Larkinella insperata: one gene and its partners. The main gene of each other region encodes a partner of the protein of the gene in region 3 in a complex. Links are inferred from orthologs where the notes say so. Each region holds a gene or a part of one and is shown on either strand. Other genes may lie near its edges.

Evidence for each region.
Region 1: the proteins of dnaN (region 3) and dinB are in contact, whole or in part, in a solved structure (PDB 1OK7), measured with the Escherichia coli proteins. The link is inferred for Larkinella insperata from one-to-one orthologs.
Region 2: the proteins of dnaN (region 3) and OQ371_RS02700 are in contact, whole or in part, in a cryo-EM structure (PDB 8GIZ), measured with the Escherichia coli proteins. The link is inferred for Larkinella insperata from one-to-one orthologs.

Annotation. Positions count from the first base shown.
Region 1 is NZ_CP110973.1:4,224,728-4,231,709, forward strand. Bases 2,768-5,634 are described here. They hold dinB (DNA polymerase IV), read left to right. Parts: upstream 2,768-3,594; coding sequence 3,595-4,674; downstream 4,675-5,634. Other genes in these bases: pssA (CDP-diacylglycerol--serine O-phosphatidyltransferase), read right to left, coding at 2,768-3,363; OQ371_RS17045 (hypothetical protein), read left to right, coding at 4,774-5,148; OQ371_RS17050 (DUF5060 domain-containing protein), read right to left, coding at 5,197-5,634. Outside these bases: OQ371_RS17015 (sensor histidine kinase), read left to right, coding at 1-189; OQ371_RS17020 (HNH endonuclease), read right to left, coding at 234-803; OQ371_RS17025 (CoA-binding protein), read left to right, coding at 1,154-1,516; OQ371_RS17030 (3-oxoacyl-ACP synthase III family protein), read right to left, coding at 1,582-2,583; more of pssA, read right to left, coding at 2,671-2,767; more of OQ371_RS17050, read right to left, coding at 5,635-6,982. UniProt on the Escherichia coli protein: Poorly processive, error-prone DNA polymerase involved in translesion repair and untargeted mutagenesis. Copies undamaged DNA at stalled replication forks, which arise in vivo from mismatched or misaligned primer ends.
Region 2 is NZ_CP110973.1:693,013-700,068, forward strand. Bases 2,794-5,734 are described here. They hold OQ371_RS02700 (DNA polymerase III subunit gamma/tau), read left to right. Parts: upstream 2,794-3,307; coding sequence 3,308-5,161; downstream 5,162-5,734. Other genes in these bases: OQ371_RS02695 (DUF6962 family protein), read left to right, coding at 2,794-3,256; OQ371_RS02705 (hypothetical protein), read right to left, coding at 5,249-5,668. Outside these bases: OQ371_RS02680 (uroporphyrinogen-III synthase), read right to left, coding at 1-310; OQ371_RS02685 (DUF4271 domain-containing protein), read right to left, coding at 351-1,505; sucD (succinate--CoA ligase subunit alpha), read right to left, coding at 1,581-2,459; more of OQ371_RS02695, read left to right, coding at 2,606-2,793; OQ371_RS02710 (phosphotriesterase family protein), read right to left, coding at 5,852-6,838; OQ371_RS02715 (tetratricopeptide repeat protein), read right to left, coding at 6,851-7,056. UniProt on the Escherichia coli protein: Part of the beta sliding clamp loading complex, which hydrolyzes ATP to load the beta clamp onto primed DNA to form the DNA replication pre-initiation complex.
Region 3 is NZ_CP110973.1:2,705,550-2,712,646, reverse strand. The notes cover bases 2,787-5,768. They hold dnaN (DNA polymerase III subunit beta), read right to left. Parts: upstream 4,848-5,768; coding sequence 3,726-4,847; downstream 2,787-3,725. Other genes in these bases: gldG (gliding motility-associated ABC transporter substrate-binding protein GldG), read right to left, coding at 5,020-5,768; OQ371_RS10960 (DEAD/DEAH box helicase), read right to left, coding at 2,787-3,495. In the rest of the region: OQ371_RS10965 (GtrA family protein), read left to right, coding at 1-477; more of OQ371_RS10960, read right to left, coding at 487-2,786; more of gldG, read right to left, coding at 5,769-6,690; OQ371_RS10945 (DUF4833 domain-containing protein), read left to right, coding at 6,838-7,097. UniProt on the Escherichia coli protein: Confers DNA tethering and processivity to DNA polymerases and other proteins. Acts as a clamp, forming a ring around DNA (a reaction catalyzed by the clamp-loading complex) which diffuses in an ATP-independent manner freely and bidirectionally along dsDNA.

The DNA of each region.
Region 1 (6,982 bases), 1.5 Mb from region 3 along the record:
TTTACTACGAAAGAAGGAGGTTCAGGGTTGGGTCTGGCTATTGCCAAACGGGGTATTGAACATGCCGGTGGTAGCATCTGGTTTGAAACGGAAACCGGCGAAGGAACTACCTTCTTTATTACCTTACCGCACATACTTTCCGTTGGAGCGGGAAGTGGTTTGAAAGGGGAGAGCGTAGGCCAAAGTTGAGACACTAGCGAAGTGCCATGATAAAAGTAAGCTCGGTATAAGGCTTATTCATCGTCAATTGTAACGTGCTTCCAGTTTTCGCCGGAGCGAATCCGGTTCAGTTGGGTGTGGGTAATACCAAACTGCTTGGCAATCATCTTCAAACGGTTTTTCTCATTTTTCAGCAGTTTCTTAATCATCTTTACCTTCGATTCCGTGAGCTTGTAATTGCGGGTCCGGCGGGGAATTTCCCGGTTCAGAATGTTTGGACTGGTGCGGTTGTGCTCAATCATCTCCTCTTTCGATACCCACTTCAGATTTTGATAATGATTGTTCTTCTTATCGTGGTCGAGATGGATGACAAACGTCTGGTCCGAATGTTCGCGCGTTAAGAACATCTCGGCGACCAATTTGTGAAAATACCGGTTGATGGTTTTCCCCCCCGTTCGAATATTAAGTGAGCGATACCCCTGAATGGTAGAGCCATTGATGAGCGTACCCTCTTTGGGGGCATTTTGAAAGCTCTTCATGCGGCCGAAGTTGGAAACTTCGTAGTGCGGTGGATTTTCGACTCCGTCAAATTGGACTTGTACCCATTTTTCATTCCAGTAATTACTGGTACGTTTATCTGTCATTTTGGGATTAATGGTTAGTAACTAGGGCTGGGTTGTTGAACAATATATTAACGTAACTTCTAATCAACTGTTCGAGGAAATTTACAAAAAAATAGTATCAATCCATCAATATGCGACTATAACGAAAGGAATAAAACAATTTTTCCGATTCGGATGATCATGTGTTTGTTTAAGAATTGCACGAAAAGGTCTAAACAAACGAAACTTTTTAGGCGGAGACAGGCTAGGACAGTAGAAATGGTTTAATCAAGTCTGGAATGTATGTACGAAGTCTGGACGAATTGAGATTTGAAATATGAAACTAAACTGCCTCAATATAGTTTACAGATTAGTTACTTAGTAGCGTAAAGATGAAAAGAAAAACACTCGTTATAGGTGCCACTGAAAACCCGGAACGGTATTCTAACCGGGCAGCTAATCGTTTGGTGCAGCAGGGCCATGAAGTAGAATTGCTTGGTTCACGACCCGGAACAATCCGCAATAACCCCATCCACACCGGACAACCGGATCTGGCTGACATTGATACGGTTACGCTGTATGTGTCGGCCAAGAATCAGACAAACTTATACGACTATATCAAAAAAATAAAGCCCCGGCGCGTTATTTTTAATCCGGGAACAGAGAATCCTGCCTTTCAAAAAGAATTACAGCAGGAGGGAATTGAGCCTGTTGAAGCCTGTACGCTGGTTATGCTGTCAATCGGAACGTATTGAAAGCCGACAAAGGAAAAATCTTTAATAAAAATTTAACCCTTTAAGGCCGATAATTTAATCTGCCCTTACCACTTCAAAAGGGCTGAAGCCCAAGTAAAACCGCTGCCAAAAGCGGCCAGGCAAATCAGGTCACCCGGCTGGATTCGACCCTGCTCCCAGGCTTCGGTGAGCGCGATCGGGATGGATGCCGCTGTGGTATTGCCAAACCGCTGAATGTTGTTCACAACTTTCTCGGGTGGTAATTTCAGTTGCTGCCGGACGTAATCCGAGATGCGGATATTAGCCTGATGGGGCACCAGCAAGGCAATGTCCTCGGGGCTGTATCCGTTAGCCTGCAGCGCTTCCTGAATGACTCCCGCAAAGTGCACCGTTGCGTGTTTAAAAACCGCATTGCCGTTCATAAATACGTCAAAACCGCCCTCGTCAATCATTTCCTTCGTGGCCGCGCGTGAAGGTCGGCTGCTGCCCGGCTCACGGATGTAAAGCTCCTCAGCGTAACGGCCGTCGGCGTGCAGGTGGGTTGATAAAATACGGTGTTCGGGATCGTCGGTGGCCTGCAAAACGGCCGCACCCGCGCCATCCCCGAAAATAACCGCTACATTCCGGCCCGCTGTGCTTTTGTTGATCCAGGTGGACTGAATCTCCGAACCCACCACCAGAACCGTTTTGTACATACCGGTCTTAATAAACTGATCCGCAATGGAAAGCGCGTATACGAAGCCGGAACACTGGTTTCGAATATCGATGACGCCGATGCCTTCCAGACCCATCTCGCGCTGCATCAGAAAGCCCGACCCGGGGAAAAAGTAGTCGGGCGTAATGGTGGCAAAAACAATTAAGTCAATATCCGACGGCTGTAGCCCCGCCCGTTCGATGGCCATGCGGGAGGCCGCCGTGGCCATGCTGGCGTTGGTATCCTTGCCGTACGTAAAATACCGGCGCTGCTCAATACCCGTGCGCTCCCGAATCCACTTGTCCGACGTGTCCATGTATTGCGTCAGATCCTGGTTGGTAACGACGTTTTCGGGAACGTAAAAACCCAGCCCGGTGATTGTTGAATAAGCCATTGTTTATGCCTTAATTTCCTTCAGTAAGGAATACTCTTCCCTAATTAAATGGGCCAGCGGTTGATCGCGGGCCGTATCGGCACCCCGTTACTGCTTTACTCCCTTATTTCTAACGAAAAATGAAACCAGGATGTATAAGAAAATAACCAACGGAAACCCCGCGAATCGCAAAACTAACAAGAGCAGGGCCGATGCGATCAGGAAAATGAATTTTACCTGATTGTCCCGCCAGCCGAAGGTTTTAAACTTGAACGCCAGCAACGGCAATTCGGCCACCAGCATGAACGAAAAGCCGACCAGAAAAAACAACGTAATGGGATTTTGCCACAGAAAAGCAAACTGGGGCTGGTAAGAACTCATCAGCGGAAAAGCCGCAATCAGGAGCGAATTGGCCGGAACGGGCAACCCGATGAACTGGTCGGACTGGCGGGTGTCGATGTTGAAATTAGCCAGCCGGATGGCCGACAGAAGCGCAACCAGATAAGCCGCATATGACCAGGTTCCGAGTCCCAACGACCACAACTCCTGGAAGATCAGGGTGGCGGGTAAAACCCCAAACGTCACAACGTCGGCCAGTGAATCCAGTTCTTTTCCGAAAGGACCCGACACGCCCGCCAGCCGGGCCACAAAACCGTCGCCAAAATCGAGCGCCCCCGCCAGCAGGATGAGCCAGGCCGCCAGCTCGGAATGCCCGCGTAGCGTCATGACCAGGCCGATGCAGCCGCAGAGCAGGTTGCCACAGGTCATGGCATTGGGGAGTTGTCGGAAAAGCGTGTTAATCGACTTTCAGTAGCTTAGGTGAAACGTTGGTTCGGTCAGAATCGGACTGGATACGGAAAATACCCTGTCGGAAATAACCGCGTAAATCTACGGGAGAGAGTTGTCAACTCAAATTTTTGGACGGAAGAAAAGAATTTTCTGTGGTAATCCCGCTGCACGAATGATTGGCAAAAACCGTTATTTCGTAGTAAATTGAAAGATTATTGGCATCAGAAATCATCGTTTTTAAGTGTGGAAGAGTCCGCCGTACGAAAGATAATTCACATTGATATGGACGCGTTTTACGCGTCCGTTGAGCAGCGGGACAATGCCGAATTGCGGGGGAAACCCGTGGCCGTGGGTGGTTCGCGCCAGCGGGGGGTGGTGGCGGCAGCCAGTTACGAGGCCCGGCAGTTTGGCGTCCGCTCGGCCATGGCATCTTCGGTGGCCGTTCGGAAATGTCCCGTATTGATCTTTGTCAAACCGCGCTTCGACGTTTATAAAGCCGTTTCCAGCCAGATACGGGCTATTTTTGCCGAATATACGGCGCTCATCGAACCGTTGTCGCTGGACGAAGCTTATCTGGACGTAACCGAAAATCTGAAAGGGATTCCCTCCGCGACGCAGATTGCCCAGGAAATCCGGGCTGAAATTCAGCAGCAAACTCAGTTGACGGCTTCGGCGGGGATTTCGTACAACAAGTTTCTGGCAAAACTAGCCTCCGACTTCCGTAAACCCAACGGATTTTATGTGATCAAACCCGCGCAGGGCCTGGCGTTCGTTGAGACGCTGACCGTCGGGCAGTTTCACGGTATTGGCCGGGTGACGGCGGCCCGGCTCAACGAGCTTGGCATTTTTACCGGCTGGGATTTGCGGCAGCAAACCGAAGCCTTTCTGAAACAACACTTTGGCAAGGCCGGAAGCTATTATTACACCATTGCCCGGGCGATTGACCACCGGCCCGTTACGCCCGACCGGATTCGCAAATCGATTGGTTCGGAAAATACGTTTGACCGGGATTTAAGCGCAGATTCTGAACTCGTTGAGGGGTTGCAACCGATGCTCGATTCGGTCTGGCGGTCGTGTCAACGCCTGGGGGTGGCTGGCCGTACGGTAACGTTAAAGGTGAAATTTGCCGATTTCGAGCAAATAACCCGCAGCCGGACAGCGTTGGGACCTATACTGCAAAAAGAGTTTCTGGATCGGATCGGCGTGGAGTTGTTAACGGCGCTTTTTCCGGTGCCCAAGGGGGTGCGGCTGCTGGGTATTTCGGTTTCGAACCTGGAAACTACCGATCAGCCCACCAGCCAGCAACTGCTGTTGCCTTTTTAAGAAAACGACCGTTACCGGTTTGTAAAAATACCGTCAGGTACCATACATCGGCTATTTTTTTATGTAATTTGTAGCCACTTTTTTTTCACCGAACACGCTATGAACGCCCGACCGAAACCAAACCGTTATTACATGATGTCGAACGGCCCGGCATTGATGACGGAATGGAGTCTGAAAGAACTTAAGCCGACTGATAGCCCCCTGCCCATCAAACTGACGAAGCAGTGGCTGCTGGCTTTTGGTTTTCGGCCCGACGCGCGGGGGCAGTACTGGACGCTGGAAGACTGCCGGTTAATTCCGGGTGTCAACTGCTGGCTGTGCGTGCATTCGCGTCGGTATCTGCGGTTCGTGCATGAACTGCAGGATTTGTTCGACGATCTCTATAAATATACGGAACTGAGGCTGAAAACTGGCCTTAACAGCCTGCATGTGCCGACCATTCTGCCAACATCCGTTCGTGCTTCTAAGCTTTAGCGGTGTAACCCACGTGTCACTAAATACTGAAAGGAGCGACTATTGGGTTTATTGAATCATGATTTTTTTCGTATGCAGATTGCCGCACAGATTAACGCGTAAAATATAGACGCCCGCACTCAAGCCATCCAATCGTACTTCCATATCTCCAGGTGACTTCAGGGCGCGGTAGGGGACTTTGTACGCCCTCCCCTGGGCATCGGTAACGGCTACATTCACCTCCGTACACTGACTATCAATTCCCTGGATGACTACATGGTTAGCGGTGGGATTGGGGTAAATCGCAAAGGGTTTGGCAACGGGCTGAGACGGTACTACCTCAATCAACGCCACCCAATCCTCATTCACGGCATCCGGGGGCGTACCAATGGATTGCGGACCGCTACCGGCGACCGAACGCACCGAACCGTCCTGCAGGGAGCCGCCGTTGCGGGGATCATACCATTTTACCGAGTAGGTATCCTCCGTGCTTAAGGTAATGGTGGCTGTTCCGCCGTCTTTGAGGTAAACCACATACAGCTTGCCTTCCTGGCCTAACACCCAGCCCCGGCTGACGTTGTTTAAGACCGTAGCCTCTTTAACGGGTACGTGCGCATTGAAAAAATTCAGGGCATTCCGGTTGAAGCGCCACATCTTGGCCCGTGAGCGGAAGTCTTCGGCGGCCAGATCGGTTTCGCCGGTGTTGCCACCAAAATAGTATTCAATACCGGCTCCACCAGCCATCAGGTTGCCCCACAAGCACTCCTGCCGCATACCATCCTGATTGTCGGCCACAGTACCTCTTTTGCCTTTGTAATCGGCATCGGTGGACACGCCCACGGAATTCTGCTCATCGTTGGCCACAATCCACTTCTTGCTCGCCAGATTCGACTGCTGCACCCATAGTTTGGTTTCCTTGTAAACATTGTTCCAGTCGGTCTGGATCGAAACCCCACTGTAGTCGGACTGATTGCCCAATAAAGGGGTGTAGGCTTCGTTCTGCTGTTTCACGTTGGTGTGCAGGACGATGTTGCTCTTGTACGGGTCATGCTCGTAGAAGTACTGGGCCATGTCCTTGCGCTGCTGGGTGGTCTGAATGTTTTCTTCACCGATGTTCCAGTTCAGGGCCAGGTGATGACCAAACCGGGCGATCAGTTCGCGGTAGTACAGCCTGCGCTGAACCCCCACCTCGCCACCGTCCAGCAACGTGCAGTTTTCCTTCTCCTGGGTTTTGAAGTGCAGATACATCCCGAGCTTTTCACTGTGCTCAAAAACCATTTCCCACTGATCCAGCTTCGAGCAGTCCATCCGGGTGAAATCTTCCGAACTCACGTACGGATACACATTTTTGTCATCGCCCTTGATGTTCATCGTCAGAAACGAGAAACTGTTGAGCTGCTGGCTGGCCAGGTAATTGATTGCCCCGATGATGCCCTTACCTTTGCTGCCCTGCCAGGTAGGGTCGCCCTCTTTCCAGTCCTGCACGTGAGGTCCCCAGGTTTTACGCCGACCCGCAATATTGGGCGTATTGTCAAAGTCGTTATAGGCCAGAAAGTTCTCCGGTGAGTCGACACCCCCTTTCACAAAATAGTCGCCGGTTTCGGCAAACTGCAAGTAGTGTTCGCCCACGTAGCGCAGACGGCCCTTGGCCCGAAGGTCTGTTCCTTTTTTGTCGGTTGCGGAGACGGTAATAGTTCCCGATTTACCGTCAACCAGTGACACGGCGGTTCCTTCAGCATCCTCGTCACTAACGGCAATATTATCGCCTTTCCGCATGGAGATGGTGTAGTTCCAGATGCCGGTTTCGTCGGGTGAGAAATGCACTTTCCAGCTATTGCCAAAAGTAGCGCTGGTC
Region 2 (7,056 bases), 2.0 Mb from region 3 along the record:
CACAGAAATACTTCATATCGGCCGGCATTTCCATCCGGGCTTCCTGACAAATTCGGAAGAAGTGATCGACGGCGTTACGGCTGGTGAAAATAATGGCCGTGTGGTCGAGGATGTTGATTTTCTGCTTTCGAAAGTCTTTGTAGGAGACGCCCTCGATCTGGATGAATGGGCGAAAATCAATTTGCAGGTTGTATTTACCGGCAATCTGAAAATAAGGTGAATTATTGTCGGCAGGTCGGGCTTGGGTTACTAAGATGCTGGCAACTTTTGTCAGCCTTTCCTGGTCGTACTTCGCAGAAATCTCACTCATCGAATACCTCGCGTTTTGTGTTTAAATCTTGCCTAATTGGCTACAGGGCGAACCGCACCCCAATGGTTAACGGAATCAATTCAACGATGCAAAGGTACGAAAATAAATAGAGATTTTTGACAACACCTTTGTTTGCAATCACAACATACAAGAGTGCCAATCGAAGTACGTAAAAGCTTACAAACGGCACCATCAGCCAGGTACTCGACCAGGTAGCGTTGACGGGTGTATTGGCGGAAAGAATGGCGACCAGAATGGCCCCCGCCGTAAAAAAAATTAGTGACGACTGAATGGCTTTGAAAAAATGCAGATTGACTACCTGTTCAAGCCGGTACAGCCCGCCAATGACGGCAATAAATACATACTTCGCCACCAGCAACAGAAAGGCCAGTGCGCTTAGCTCAAAGAAGGTAACAATAAGGTCGAACAGGCTCTGTCCGCGCAACAGCAGTGCCCTCGACAGAAACAAATCAATGTTTTTGCTCTGAACGATCATGTACAGGTAGGCCGTTATGAAGCTTAGATTCAGCAAAAAGAGCAGATTGATGAGGCCGAGCGGGCGGTTAACCAGAAATAGTTCGTCCCGATCGGTTATGGACAGCAGATCCGTCAGATCAAAAAAGCGGATGAAGGCCCGGTGGTGAAAATTAAAAAGATAGGCGTTGAGGGCCGCAATAAATAGCAGGCTTAACGTGAAGAAATTTGCGTAAGCCGACGGCCGGCGCGGCAGAATGCTCAGGCGGGTTTCGGCGGCTGCGACTTCTTTCTGAGCCGCTGATTTAAGGTGCCCGATGAAAACCTGCTTATCGTCCACTCCCGGACTTCCGTGGACTGTCAGGAACAATTCGGGTTTGCGGTAGGCCCGGTATAAACTATCCAGATTCATGACCAGCCACTCGTTGGCGTTCAGCCTGCGCTTGAGGGCCGCATCAATAAACAGGTACCCGGTCTGGCGGGTTGAAATTAGGAGGTAGTACCGGCGGTTACTTTCGGCATCCAGAAAAAAGCTGACCGAATTGACCAGCGCGTGCTGTTCGTCAATGAAAGGCACGTAGGATTTATAGGTCTGATCATAGACCAACCAGTCATTGCGGAAGTCGTGGACGGGAAAAAACTGTTGATTCGGTCCAACTCCCTGCGCCCTACTCCCCAAAGCCCACAGCAGCAACGTGGACACAATCAAACAAAACCGCACAAAAAAACAGAGTTATGAATGATGAGTTATGAACGATGCATTCATACTTCATCATTCATAACTCATCCCTTTATTTTAATTTTTTCCGAGTGCTTTCAGCATCGTTTCTCCGATCAGAGCGGGTGATTCAACAACGTGAATACCGCATTCGGCCATAATACGCATTTTAGCGGCTGCGGTATCGTCCGCTCCGCCAATGATGGCACCGGCGTGGCCCATCCGGCGGCCTTTGGGGGCGGTTTGTCCGGCGATGAAACCGACCACCGGCTTTTTGTTACCACTAGCCTTGATCCAGTGGGCGGCTTCCGCTTCCATACCCCCACCGATTTCACCGATCATCACGATTCCTTCGGTTTCCGGATCGTTCATCAGCAGTTCAACGGCTTCCCGCGTGGTTGTGCCGATGATGGGGTCCCCCCCGATACCGATGGCCGTCGTCTGGCCCAGTCCTACTTTTGAGAGTTGGTCAACGGCTTCGTAGGTCAGCGTACCGGATTTTGAGACAATACCGATGGTGCCTTTTTTGAAAATGAAGCCGGGCATAATTCCCACCTTGCACTCTTCGGACGTCATAACACCCGGGCAGTTAGGTCCAATCAGCCGTACATCTTTATCTTTCAGGTATTCTTTCGCTACCATCATATCCTTGGTCGGAATGCCTTCGGTGATGCAGATGATTACTTTAATTCCGGCATCCGCGGCTTCCATGATCGCATCGGCAGCAAACGCGGGTGGAACAAAAATAATCGAAACATCAGCCCCCGCCTTTTCAACGGCTTCCTTCACGGTGTTGAATACGGGCCGATCGAGATGCGTCTGTCCGCCTTTGCCCGGTGTCACACCGCCAACGACGTTTGTGCCATACTCAATCATCTGCTGAGCATGAAATGACCCCTCAGAGCCCGTAAAGCCCTGTACGATAACCTTGGAATTCTTGTTAACTAATACGCTCATGATGAATGGAAAGCTATGCTATGCGTGTGAAGGTATAAGCTTTTGGAACCGGCGCAAAAGTAGAGCGAAATGGGTAAAGAACAAAGTTAAGAGTGAAGAGTTAAGAATTAAGCGTTAAAAGAGCGGCCTTCAGCTCTTTCCGCGCCGTGCGTAACGCTCAAGACTTTTGCCTTTTTCTTCTAAAAATTGTTATTTCCAGCATGAACCTATCAAATATGCTTTCAGAGGCCGTGCTGGCTTTTACAGGAATTTGGGTCTTTTGGCGGTACTTTCAGGGGTTGAGTTGGTATAATCGAATTTTGTGGGGGCTTTTTTTAATGACCATTTCCATGACGGCGCTGGTCGGAATTCTGAAATATGCTGGGGTTCAGAGCATCATTCCGCTGCATTATTCCCTGGAAACGCTGGCCGGTAGTCTGGGGGTAGTGTGCGTCATTGTCGGAGTCTGGGGAATTGTCCTAAAGCAGCAGATTCCAAAAAGCAGTTTCTTGATCACGATCTTGCTGGGAATCGGTTTGTTTCTTCTCTTGTTACTGAACCCGACGGTAGGCGCCTTTCGCGCTGTGGTTCCTTCTTTGGGGATGGTAATCGTTCTCCTAATCGCTTTTCTGGGCGTTATTCGCCGGGATTCGCGCGCTTCCTGGATCGTGGTCGCCGTCATGATTCTGGCGCTGGCTACCCGCGTCGGCCGGTTAAATAATTTACCCATCCATCCAGCCGACTTTTATCATTATACCCTTTCATTATCAATCCTTTGCTTCGGCAAATCCGTCAAGGGCCTGCGTGAGCAAATGTAGCGGACGGAGATTTTAACCAGCAAGGTTCCAACTTTTTGGCTAACTTGCACCATGGATAATTTTGTTGTCTCGGCCCGAAAATACCGTCCGGCAACCTTCGACACCGTCGTCGGGCAGGCACACATAACGACTACGCTTAAGAATGCGATTTTAACCAATCACCTGGCGCAGGCTTTTCTGTTTTGCGGACCGCGCGGGGTTGGAAAAACAACGTGTGCCCGCATCCTGGCTAAAACCATCAACTGCCAGAATCTGGGTAAAATTCAATCGGCGGATGCCGTCGAACCCTGCGATCAGTGCGAATCGTGCGTCAGCTTCAACCAGAACGCGTCGTTCAACATTCACGAACTGGATGCGGCTTCCAACAATTCGGTGGAAGACATCCGGAACCTGATTGACCAGGTGCGCTACCCACCCCAGTCGGGAAAATACAAGATTTACATCATTGACGAGGTTCACATGCTCTCGCAGGCCGCTTTCAACGCGTTCCTGAAGACACTCGAAGAACCTCCCTCCTACGCCATTTTTATTCTGGCGACCACCGAGAAACACAAGATTCTGCCCACAATCCTGTCGCGCTGCCAGTTGTTTGATTTCAACCGGATCCAGCCCCGCGACATCAGCAATCACCTGGCCAATATTGCCCAGAAAGAAAGCATTCAGGCGGAATACGAAGCCCTCGAACTGATTGCCCAGAAAGCGGACGGCGGTTTGCGCGACGCCCTCTCGATGTTCGACCTGAACGTGACGTTTTCGGAAGACCGCATTTTGCGTTACAAGGAAGTGCTGGAAAACCTGCACATTCTGGATTACGACTATTACTTCCGGCTCACCGACCTGCTGCTGGCGGCCAATCTGCCACAAAGCCTGCTGTTGTTCGACGAAATTCTGCGGAAAGGATTCGACGGTCATCAATTTATCGTCGGCCTGAGTGAGCATTTCCGGAATTTGCTGGTGTGCAAGGATGCGACTACTGTTGAGTTGCTTCAGGTTACCGAAACCATTCAGCAGAAATACCTGCAACAGGCCGCCGAAGCGCCCATGAGCTTTCTGCTGTCGGCGCTGAGCGTCGGAGCCCAGTGCGACATGAATTACAAGGCCGCTAAAAACCAGCGGCTGCACGTGGAAGTCTGCCTGATGAAGCTGGCGAATCTGCCGAACGTCCTTGATGTGTCGGCGCTACCGGCTTCGCCCGATCAATCGAACCAAAGCAATCCTCAACCTGCCGAGCGGGTTGAAAAAAAAAAGGACAGCTCACCTGACCACCAGCCCGTAAGTACAAACGGGACAAACGGAGCAGCGGCCCCCATCCCGTCGCATCCGGGTGAGCCTACGAACGGTAATCACCTGAAAACGAACGGAAACGGCGCGGTAAAAACCGTTGCGGAGCGTCCTCCCGTTGTTGCCGAAATTCCCAAACCCGTCAGCAGCCGACTGCGCACGACAACCAATTTGGTTTCGATGGAGCGGCCGGCCCTGGTTGTGGATACTGGTGCGGCAACCGCTGTGGTTGAAGCGCCCGAACTGCCGAAAGTTGACAAACCGTTTATTTTCGAGCAGCTCAAAGGGGCCTGGAATACGTTTACCCGCCTGCGCGATCAGCAGGGTGGTTCGCAGACGGAGCAGGTGATGCTCAACCGGGAGTTTGTCCTCGACGGCACAACCATTCACATTGCCCTCGACAATTCCCTGCAGGTTGATTTGCTGAACGATTTGCGGCAGGATTTGCTCACCTACCTCCGGCGGGAGTTGCAGAATAGCCAGATTCAGCTTGTTCATTCGGTTGCCGTGCAGGAGACGCGCCGGATGATCTACACTCCACAGGACAAATTCAATTACCTGGCCGAAAAAAACCCGGCCCTGCTGGAGTTGAAGCGGACACTGGGGCTGGATGTGGATTACTAAGAGTGACTTGGTTTAGAATTAGAACGGCCTTCATCTATCCGACTCATTTAGGGAGGAATCGGGATCAATGAAGGCCGTCGCCAAAATTTACTTTTGGAAAGTAAGCGTAACTGGCTCTCCGTCTGCAGTTACCATCATCTGAAGCGTTTGCCCTGCTTCGTTCAACTGAATCCCCGCATCGCTCCGTTGCCCGTTGGCAACCATATAATATTTACCGCCGTCTTTTTCCCACTGGGCCGACTGCGATTGCGTCTGGCAGTCTGTTGACCCTTGTTGTTTGGGGGCAGATACCGTCAGGGTCAGCGTTTTTTCATCCGCCACAAATCGGGTGTCTTTGTAACAAGCCAGATTAGCAACATCGGCGGTTTGACCATTTGCCTGAAGCGTTTTCAAATACCACGAACCAATGATTGGGTCCTGGTTAGGTTGTGGATCATCATTTTTCTCTTTGCAGGAAAACTGAACGAGAGCAATAGCGAGCAAACCGGATAAAATGCGTGTTTTCATGGCGTTGACAGATTACATTTTGTGAATGGATAGACTGCCGCCTAACCCTCAACCGATCGGGCGTCAGTGGTAAGACAACGGCAAAGTTCCGGCAGAAACGGACTTCGCACAATCCACGAAAACCAGTAATTTACAGGTGATTGCTGCGAAAATCAGCGGTTTGAGAAGAAAATCAGGCAGCGTTTAAGCCGAAAAAACCTTCGCCGGATTATCCACCAGAAGCTGTTTCCACTCTTTCTGGGTGAATCCTTTTTTGTTTAATTCAGGCATCAGTCGCCGGAACAAAACCGTGTAATCCCGCCCAATGGAGCCGCCTTCGGGCTGGGCCGGATCGTACCAACCGGCATCGTGGGAAAGCAGGGTGCGGTGCAAAAGCCGGTTTTCTTTCATCAGCAGCAGGTTCTCCGCGTACTGCCCGACGTTGCTGTCGTCCAGCCCATCCAGGCTTACCCAGGCTCCCTCCCGAACGGCGCGGGCGTAATGCACCATGTTCTGCCCCTGCGCATGAACCCAGACAAAGGCCGCCGGATCAACCCCTTCCTGCTTGAGCACGTCAATTTGCTCAAACGCCGGAACGTAAGGCCCCGTATGGGAGTAGATGGGCAGTCCGGTGCGCTTGTGCGTGCGGGCGGCTGCCGTAATCAGTTTGCGGTGTAAGTCCGATAGAGGGCCGGGATTCACGCCAATCTTCAGGAAAGCCGGTCGGATGCCGGTTCCGTCAATCCCGTTCTGAAATTCGGCCACCCAGCGGTCGGCCAGTTGGTCGGCGGTTTCGGTGCGCGCGTGGGCGGGCAGGTACTTGTCGTTCGACGCGCCGTAGTAGCCGGTGTTGGTCAGCAGTTGAACTCCCGATTTTTCAGATAATTCCTGCAGCAGCCGCGGATCCCGGCCCAGGTAAGCCGGTGTACACTCAACCAGCGTTCGGACGCCCAGTTGCCGCAGGGTTTGCAGATACGGAAGCATTTTTGCGACGACTACCGGGCGCTCCCAGCGATCTAAGCTGCTTTTATCCGCCCCGATGAAATCGACCAGAATGTGTTCGTGAATGAGCGTCATGCCCAGTTCCGACGCCCGGATGCTCCCCCTAACGGTGTTAACCCGCGGTTTTGCCGCAAGAACCGACCCGAATCCGGCGGCTAACGAAGTTTTCAGGAAGGTCCGGCGTTTCATAGCAGTCGGCGATCAGGATTTCAGGTAGTTCTTGGCTTCGCGGATGGTGGATTTGTATTCGGCCACACTCAGGGCCTTCTTGTACATGGCCTTGGCCCGGTTTCGGTCGCCCGCCCGGGCCGCAATACGCGCCAGGCCGCTGTAGGCCTGAGCCGCAAATTCTTTGGTGTGTACGTCGTCGACCGGCAATTTAATAGCGGCCTGGTATTGTTCCGTCG
Region 3 (7,097 bases):
ATCTTCAATCAAAAAGACTTAATTGCGTATTTTATCGTAGCGGCCATTGGCGCATCTTTGCAGATCTTGGTGAGTTCACTGCTTCAGGAATGGTTTCATGTGTCGTACGAAAATGGGGTGCTGATTGGCTACGTCAGTTCGTTTTTCATCGGTTTTTTCCTCACCAAACTGCTGGCTTTCAACGCTAAAAACTCGACCAAGACCCGGCGGGAGATGGCAAAGTTTGCGATGGTATCGGTGATCTCCTGCCTGATCACGGTTTACGGTGCGTCGGCCTTGTACAACTTTTCCATCAGCCAGGGCGGGCATTACACCTTCACCATTCCAAACTCGGTCAAAACCGTGAATGTGAACAAGTTAGTTTCACATACGGCGGGCATGGGAGCAAGTTTTGTCTCCAACTACATTCTGCACAAGACCTTTACCTTCCGGAACACCGGCTTCTACGAAAAACTGAAAGCCCTGCTGAATCTCTGACCCGTCCGGTTATTCGAGCAGCGCCATAATATCTTCCTTCGTCAGCGACTTCATGAAATTCTCTTCGGTCGCAATCAAATCACTGGCCAGCTTCTGTTTGGAACGTTGCAGCGCCAGAATTTTTTCCTCGACGGTATTGCGGGAAATAAACTTGTAGGTAAACACGGTCTTCTGCTGCCCGATGCGGTGAGCGCGGTCGATGGCCTGAGCCTCAATGGCCGGGTTCCACCACGGATCGAGAATAAACACGTAATCGGCCGCCGTCAGGTTATGGCCCAAACCACCCGCCTTCAACGAAATCAGGAACAGCTTGATGGAATCGTTTTTCTGGAACAAGTCCACCTGCCCCCGGCGGTCCTGCGTCGATCCGTCCAGGTAGGCATACTGAATGCCGCGCTCCTGCAGGTACTGCTGCACCACGTCCAGGTGTTTGATAAACTGGCTGAACACCAGAATTTTGTGGTTATCCGCCATTGCGCCCTCCAAGCGCATCACCATATCGTCCAGCTTGCCGGAATTACCTTCGTAGGTTTCGTCGATCATCCGCGGGTGGTTGGCAATCTGCCGAAGTTTGGTCAGGCCCTGCAACACCACCATCTGTGATTTCGCCATTCCGTCTTCTTCGATGCGCTCCAGAATCAGGTTCCGGTAGTACGATTTGGCTTCCTCGTACTGTTTTTCCTGCTCCGGCGACATGTCACTGTAGTGAATGCTCTCCACTTTTTCGGGCAAATCGCGCGCCACCTGCGATTTATGCCGGCGCAGCATAAACGGTTTGATGATGCCGTAAAGCCGCTGCGTTTTCTGCTCGTCGTTCTTCTTTTCAATCGGCACCAGAAACTCGTTGCGGAAAAACGTCTGGCTGCCCAGCAAACCGGGGTTAATAAACGTCATCTGCGTCCACAAATCCATCGTACTGTTTTCCAGGGGCGTTCCGGTCAGAATCAGCCGGTGCGCCGAATCGAGCTGCATGACCGCCCGCGTAATGTGCGACGACGGGTTTTTGATGGCCTGCGATTCGTCCAGAATGATGTAATGAAACCGGTAGCTTTTCAGCAGGTCGATGTCGATCCGGACAATGCCGTAGGAGGTCAGAATCAGGTCGTAATCATCAAACTGGGCGGTATTTTTATCCCGGTAGGTGCCGGTGTATGACATCACGCGCAGATCGGGCGTAAACCGCCGGGCTTCCAGCTCCCAGTTGTAGAGCAGCGACGTAGGCATCACCAGCAGCGTGGGTTCCTTGTGGCCCGCTTCCTTCTGCGATTGCAGAAACGCCAGCGTCATCACGGTTTTGCCCAAGCCCATGTCGTCGGCCAGACAGCCGCCGAACCGGTATTGATTCAGAAATTGCAGCCAGTCATAGCCCGCTTTCTGGTAAGGCCGTAACGAGCCTTTGAAGCCGCCAGGCAACGGATGGGAGCCAATTTCTTCAAAGCTCCGCAGTTGTTCGAGCTTCCGGCTGATAACTGCCGACGCCAGGCTCTCTTCCTGCAACTCCTGCACGAGCGCGATGTGGTGTTTGTGAAGCACCAGCCGGTCGCTGTCGGCTTCGTGCTCCATGAAGGCAAACAATTCGGAATATTTGGTAAACCAGGTTTCCGGAATAACCGCGATTTCACCGTTGGGCAGCGTAAACTCCCGCTTTTTGTTCAGAATCAGCGTCCGCAGCTTGATAAACGGAATTTCAAACTCCCCAAACTGCACTTTGGCGTAAATATCAAACCAGTCGCGGGTTTCGTTGATGGAAACCACAATGGACGAGTAGCCTAGGAAATACCGTTTGGGATCGTTGGCGTGCTGCGAAACCTGAAATCCGGCTTCCATCAGCAGGTTGTGGTTTTGCTGGAGCCACTCGAAAGCTGCAGCCTTGCCCAACCGGGAGTGGCCGTTATCCTTTAATTCGAGGCCGTTTGCCTTCAGCCAGAAAAGCGTCGACTGCTCCTTTCGGATATCCCGGCGGATTTTGTGAAAAATGTAATTCTCGCCCTGCTTTTCGATGCTGACGTTGGAAGAATCCGTAAAACCGTCGTACCGGAACGTGAATTGGCCGTACCGAAACAATAGATCAAAAACCACTTGTGAATCATCGAAAGATGGGGTCGGCCCCACCTCCGTCATCACGTCGCTCATGCGCCCTGAGGAGCCGTTGCCGTTCCGGTGAACCCCGCCGTTGGCCCCCACCGAATCAAAAAGCGAAGGAACGGCGCGGTGGTCGACCTGCTCGGAAACCGTCAACACCGGTGCGGGCGTCAGTTCTTCATCCCGAATTTCAAATCCCCGCGCGTAGACATCGTAGGAGGCAATCAGGGGAGCAACGAAGCGGTTATAGTATTGATCTTCAATATTCTTCGGGATAACAATGTTGCGTTTCTGCAAGAAGGGCCGCAGTTTTTTCCCGTCAACCTTATTTTCAAAATGAAACAGCCGGTTTCCGACCATCATCCAGGCCGGTTCGTCGCAAATCAGTAACGCATCCTTGAACTGGAATTCAACCCGTTCGCCCCTGTATTTGATGATCGGAAAGTATTCGGTTGCGGTTTCGGTCCGAACAAAATTGAAGAAAACCCGGGCTTTCTGCGGCATCCGCTCAATGGCCATCCAGGCCGGATTGCCGTCGCTGCCCATGACAAATAATTTCTTGTCTGCCAGCCGTTCCAGAATCATGGCCCGGCGGATTTCGAGGTACTCGCAGATGCGATCCTGTAACTCCTTATCACCTTTCTGCGGATCGTATACTTTCAGGAAAAAATCGACCGCCGGCAGCTTCTTCGGATTGAATTTTTTCAAAATCACATCCTGCTGCATTTCATCGATAATCCGAACCAGTTCGAAGTCTGCTTCGTCCAGCTCACTGGCAAATTCGCCCGCGTTTTTGGCCGATATTGTCTGATTTTGCAGGGTCAACTCACCACGAGGATTCAGTTGAACCACGAATGCTTCAAACAAATAACCCAGAAACTCGTGCTCCAGAAGTGAGTACACCAATTGAAACGGTTCCGCAGGAGAGACTTTCATAGCAAATTAAGGATCCGTAGTAATGACTGACTGCCCTTACCCGCACCTCACGTTCCACCATCAATCCGTTCCTAAGCAGAACTGATAAGCTGCTGAAAAACAAATAAAAGAAGTGATTTGCCGTCAGGTTAGAGTAAGCAACAAATTCAAATATACGAACCCACACAAAAAACGCAAGCCCGGAACGAGGGTTCCGGGCTAGAAATGATTAAATGGGTCTTGAACGGGAATTACGCGTACGTATTCAGCATAACCGGCATGACCAGCATCAGGATATCTTCGTTTTCTTCCTTGTCGGCCGGGATGACCAGGCCCGCGCGGTTGGGGGCCGACATCTCGAACGAGAGCATTTTGGCGCTCAGGTTGTTGAGCATCTCGGTCAGGAATTTGGCGTTGAAGCCGATTTCCAGCGCATCACCGTCGTAATCGCAGAGCAGTTTTTCGTTGGCTTCGTTGCTGTAATCCAAATCCTCGGCGGAAATGGTCAGCGAGTTCGTTTTCAGCGAAAGCCGGATCTGGTGGGTCGTCCGGTTGGCGTAAATCATGATCCGCTTCAGCGAATTCAGGATGTCGGTCCGGCCGATGGTCATTACGTTGGGGTTGTTTACCGGAATGGCATTTTCGAAATCCGGGAACCGCTCGTCGATCAACCGGCAGATCATCTGCGTATTGCCAAACGTAAACGACGCGTTCGACTGGCTGAACTCAGCCCGCACCACCGCATCCTCAGGCAGCGACGCCTTCAGCAGCGTCAGGGCTTTCCGCGGAATAATCATCGACGAGTTGCTGGGCGAGCTGATGTCCATCCGACGGTAACGGATCAGCCGGTGACCGTCGGTGGCCACAAACGTCGCGCTTTCTTCACTCAGTTGCAGGTACACCCCCGTCATGGCCGGGCGCAGGTCGTCGGTGCTGGTGGCAAAGACGGTGTTGTTGATGGCGCTCAGCAGGGCGTCTGACGACAGTTCCACCGACAGGCTACGGTTGACCGACGGGATTTTCGGGAAGTCGATGGGGTTTTCGCCGGATAATTTGTAGCGACCGTTGTCGGTCAGGATTTCCGTTCCGAATGTTTCTGTATTGACGTTGAACGTAATCGGTTGTTCGGGCAGGCCGCGCAGCGTATCCAGCAGCAGCTTGGCCGGAATGGCAATGGCTCCCTTCTCCGACGACTCCACGGTAATGTTGGTAATCATCGTGGTTTGCAGATCGGACGCCGTCACCGTCAGGGTGTCATCTTCCAGTTTGAAGAGAAAATTCTCCAGAATTGGCACAATGGGGTTCGTTGCCACCACACCGTTGATGGCTGAAAGTTGCTTGAGTAATACGGAGGAGGAAACGATAAATTTCATATGCAATTTTATTTGGGGCCGTTTGTCCAATAAGAACAAAAGTAGGAAAAATAGTGGAAACGGTGGAGACTATTTCGCGGAGTTTAGCGGAGTTTCTTTGGCGGTAAGCAGAGTCGTTCTCCGCTAAGCTCCGACGTTCTCTGCTCAACCCCGCGAAATAACTTAAAATCCCTCACGCATACTTCCTCCGGCGCGCGAACTGCCACACAACCCCCACAAAACCAACCAGAAGCACCGGTCCCAACAGGTTCAGAAGCTGCCACGAAAGGCGCTCTTCGCGCAGCCGGATTTTGTCCAGGGGCCGGAGCGTCACCTGCCGGGTGCGGGCACCAATAATCCCGTTGTCGTCCAGCAGGTAATTCACCGCGTTGACCACAAAATCCTTGTTGGCAAATGTGTTTTTCGAGAACCGTTCGTAGCCGAGTGGGTACGGGGTATTCGTTCGGTAGTTGATGTCGTTGATCAGCAGATCCCCATCGGAGCAAACTACGATTTTCGACGGTTGCCCCTGCGCTTTGAACGAAGCCGCGCGCGGATCGCCGGGCAGGATGCGGTTGGTGTAGAGCGACTGAAAACGGCCTTCCAGCAGGCAGGCAATAAGCTGAACCCCGCTGTCGTAGGTACGGGGGTCGGGCTGCTGCCGGGCTTCGTTGTAGCTCACCAGCGCCGGAGCCTTCAGGATTTTGGTATATTGTGAAGACAGCAGCAGGGGCGTTTTCGTGATGCCCGGCGCCTGCACGGTATCGAGGGTACTGGTAAACCGGCTGTATATTGCATCCAGGTTTCGCACAATCGGGCTTTTGTGGTTGGCCGCCCCGCCAAAATTGTTGATCAACGGAAAAAACCGCCACGGCAGCAACTGCACGTTGGGTTTATCGCCCATGTTACCCACATTGAGTGGAATAAAGGCGCAGCTCAGGTCTTTGATAATGTCGTTGTTGAGCCGAATACCCCAGCGAAAAAACAGGTCGTTCAGGTTGAGGTTGAGCGGCTGGGCGTAGGTGCCCTCGCGCCCGATGCTGTCGATTCGCAACCCGTCGACAAAAAACAGGGCTTTGCCGCCGTTGACCACAAACTGGTCGATCTTGTATTTGTCGGCTTCGGAAAACGGGCGGTCGGGTTTGGGAACAATCAGCCCATCCAGCCCCACCAGATCGCGGGATGCCTGTAAATCAATCAATTTAATGTCGTAAAACTCCTGCAGGGTAGCCAGCAGATCGGACATGCGCAGCGGCTCGACATCCGTGTAGGAAACCGTCACCCCCAAGACTTTTTTCTCCCGAATCGTCAACCGCCGAATCGCCGACGCCAGCTCGTATTCGACGTTTTCAATGGACTGATTCAGTTGTTCTTCCGGTGAACTGGAGCGGTTTCCGCGCAGCAGCAACACCGGCAATTCGCGGCCTTTGTACGACACAATGGCCCAGGGATAGATTAACTGTTCGGTTCGTTGGTTGCCTTCCGCCGTAAAATTCAGATTGGTCGGCGTCAGGCCCTTCTGAAGCAGCTGGGTCTGAAACTCCGTGCGTTGTTTTTCGTTCGGATTGGCGGTCGGGTCGATGAAACGGTACGTCAGCGTCTGACCAGCCCGGGCCTGAAATTCCGCCAGCGTTTCCCGGATGCTGGTTTCCAGTCGTTTGAAACCGGGCGGCAAATTACCCGTCAGGTACACGTTGACGTGCACATCATCGTCGAGGTTGGCCAGCAGATTTTCGGTGGCTTCCGAAAGCGTGTAACGACCTTCCTGCGTGAGATCAACCCGGAAAAACAAAAAAGAAGACAACAGATTGACCACGACCACCACGGCCAGCACAATCCCAAAACGAACCAAGAATGACTTCATACCTGCGTAAAACGCTGAAAGCAGTTAAGTTGTGCGAAAGTAGAAGAAAAAATGACGGACCCCTAAATTTTTGACGACGACGTAGGGGGAAGCGCGGAGATAGCGGTCTTAGGTCTGTAAACAACAACATGCTACTGAATTCTTGCTATGAACTACCGTCATGTCTTCTTCCTGCTGTTTCTGCTGGAACTGACCAGCGCCTTTACAACCGCATCGGGCGGTGCCAGCGAATTTCCGGTGCCACCGCCCGCCCCCAACCGCTTGTTTTACATTCAGCGGAGCAACGACGCCAATACCGTAATCTACGAAGCCAATGTAACCACCGGCCGACGGCTCAACGCCGAGGACCCCGTCAGTGTTTACTGGATTCGCTACGCCGAACGGGGCCAGCGGGAGTCGCTGTCGAT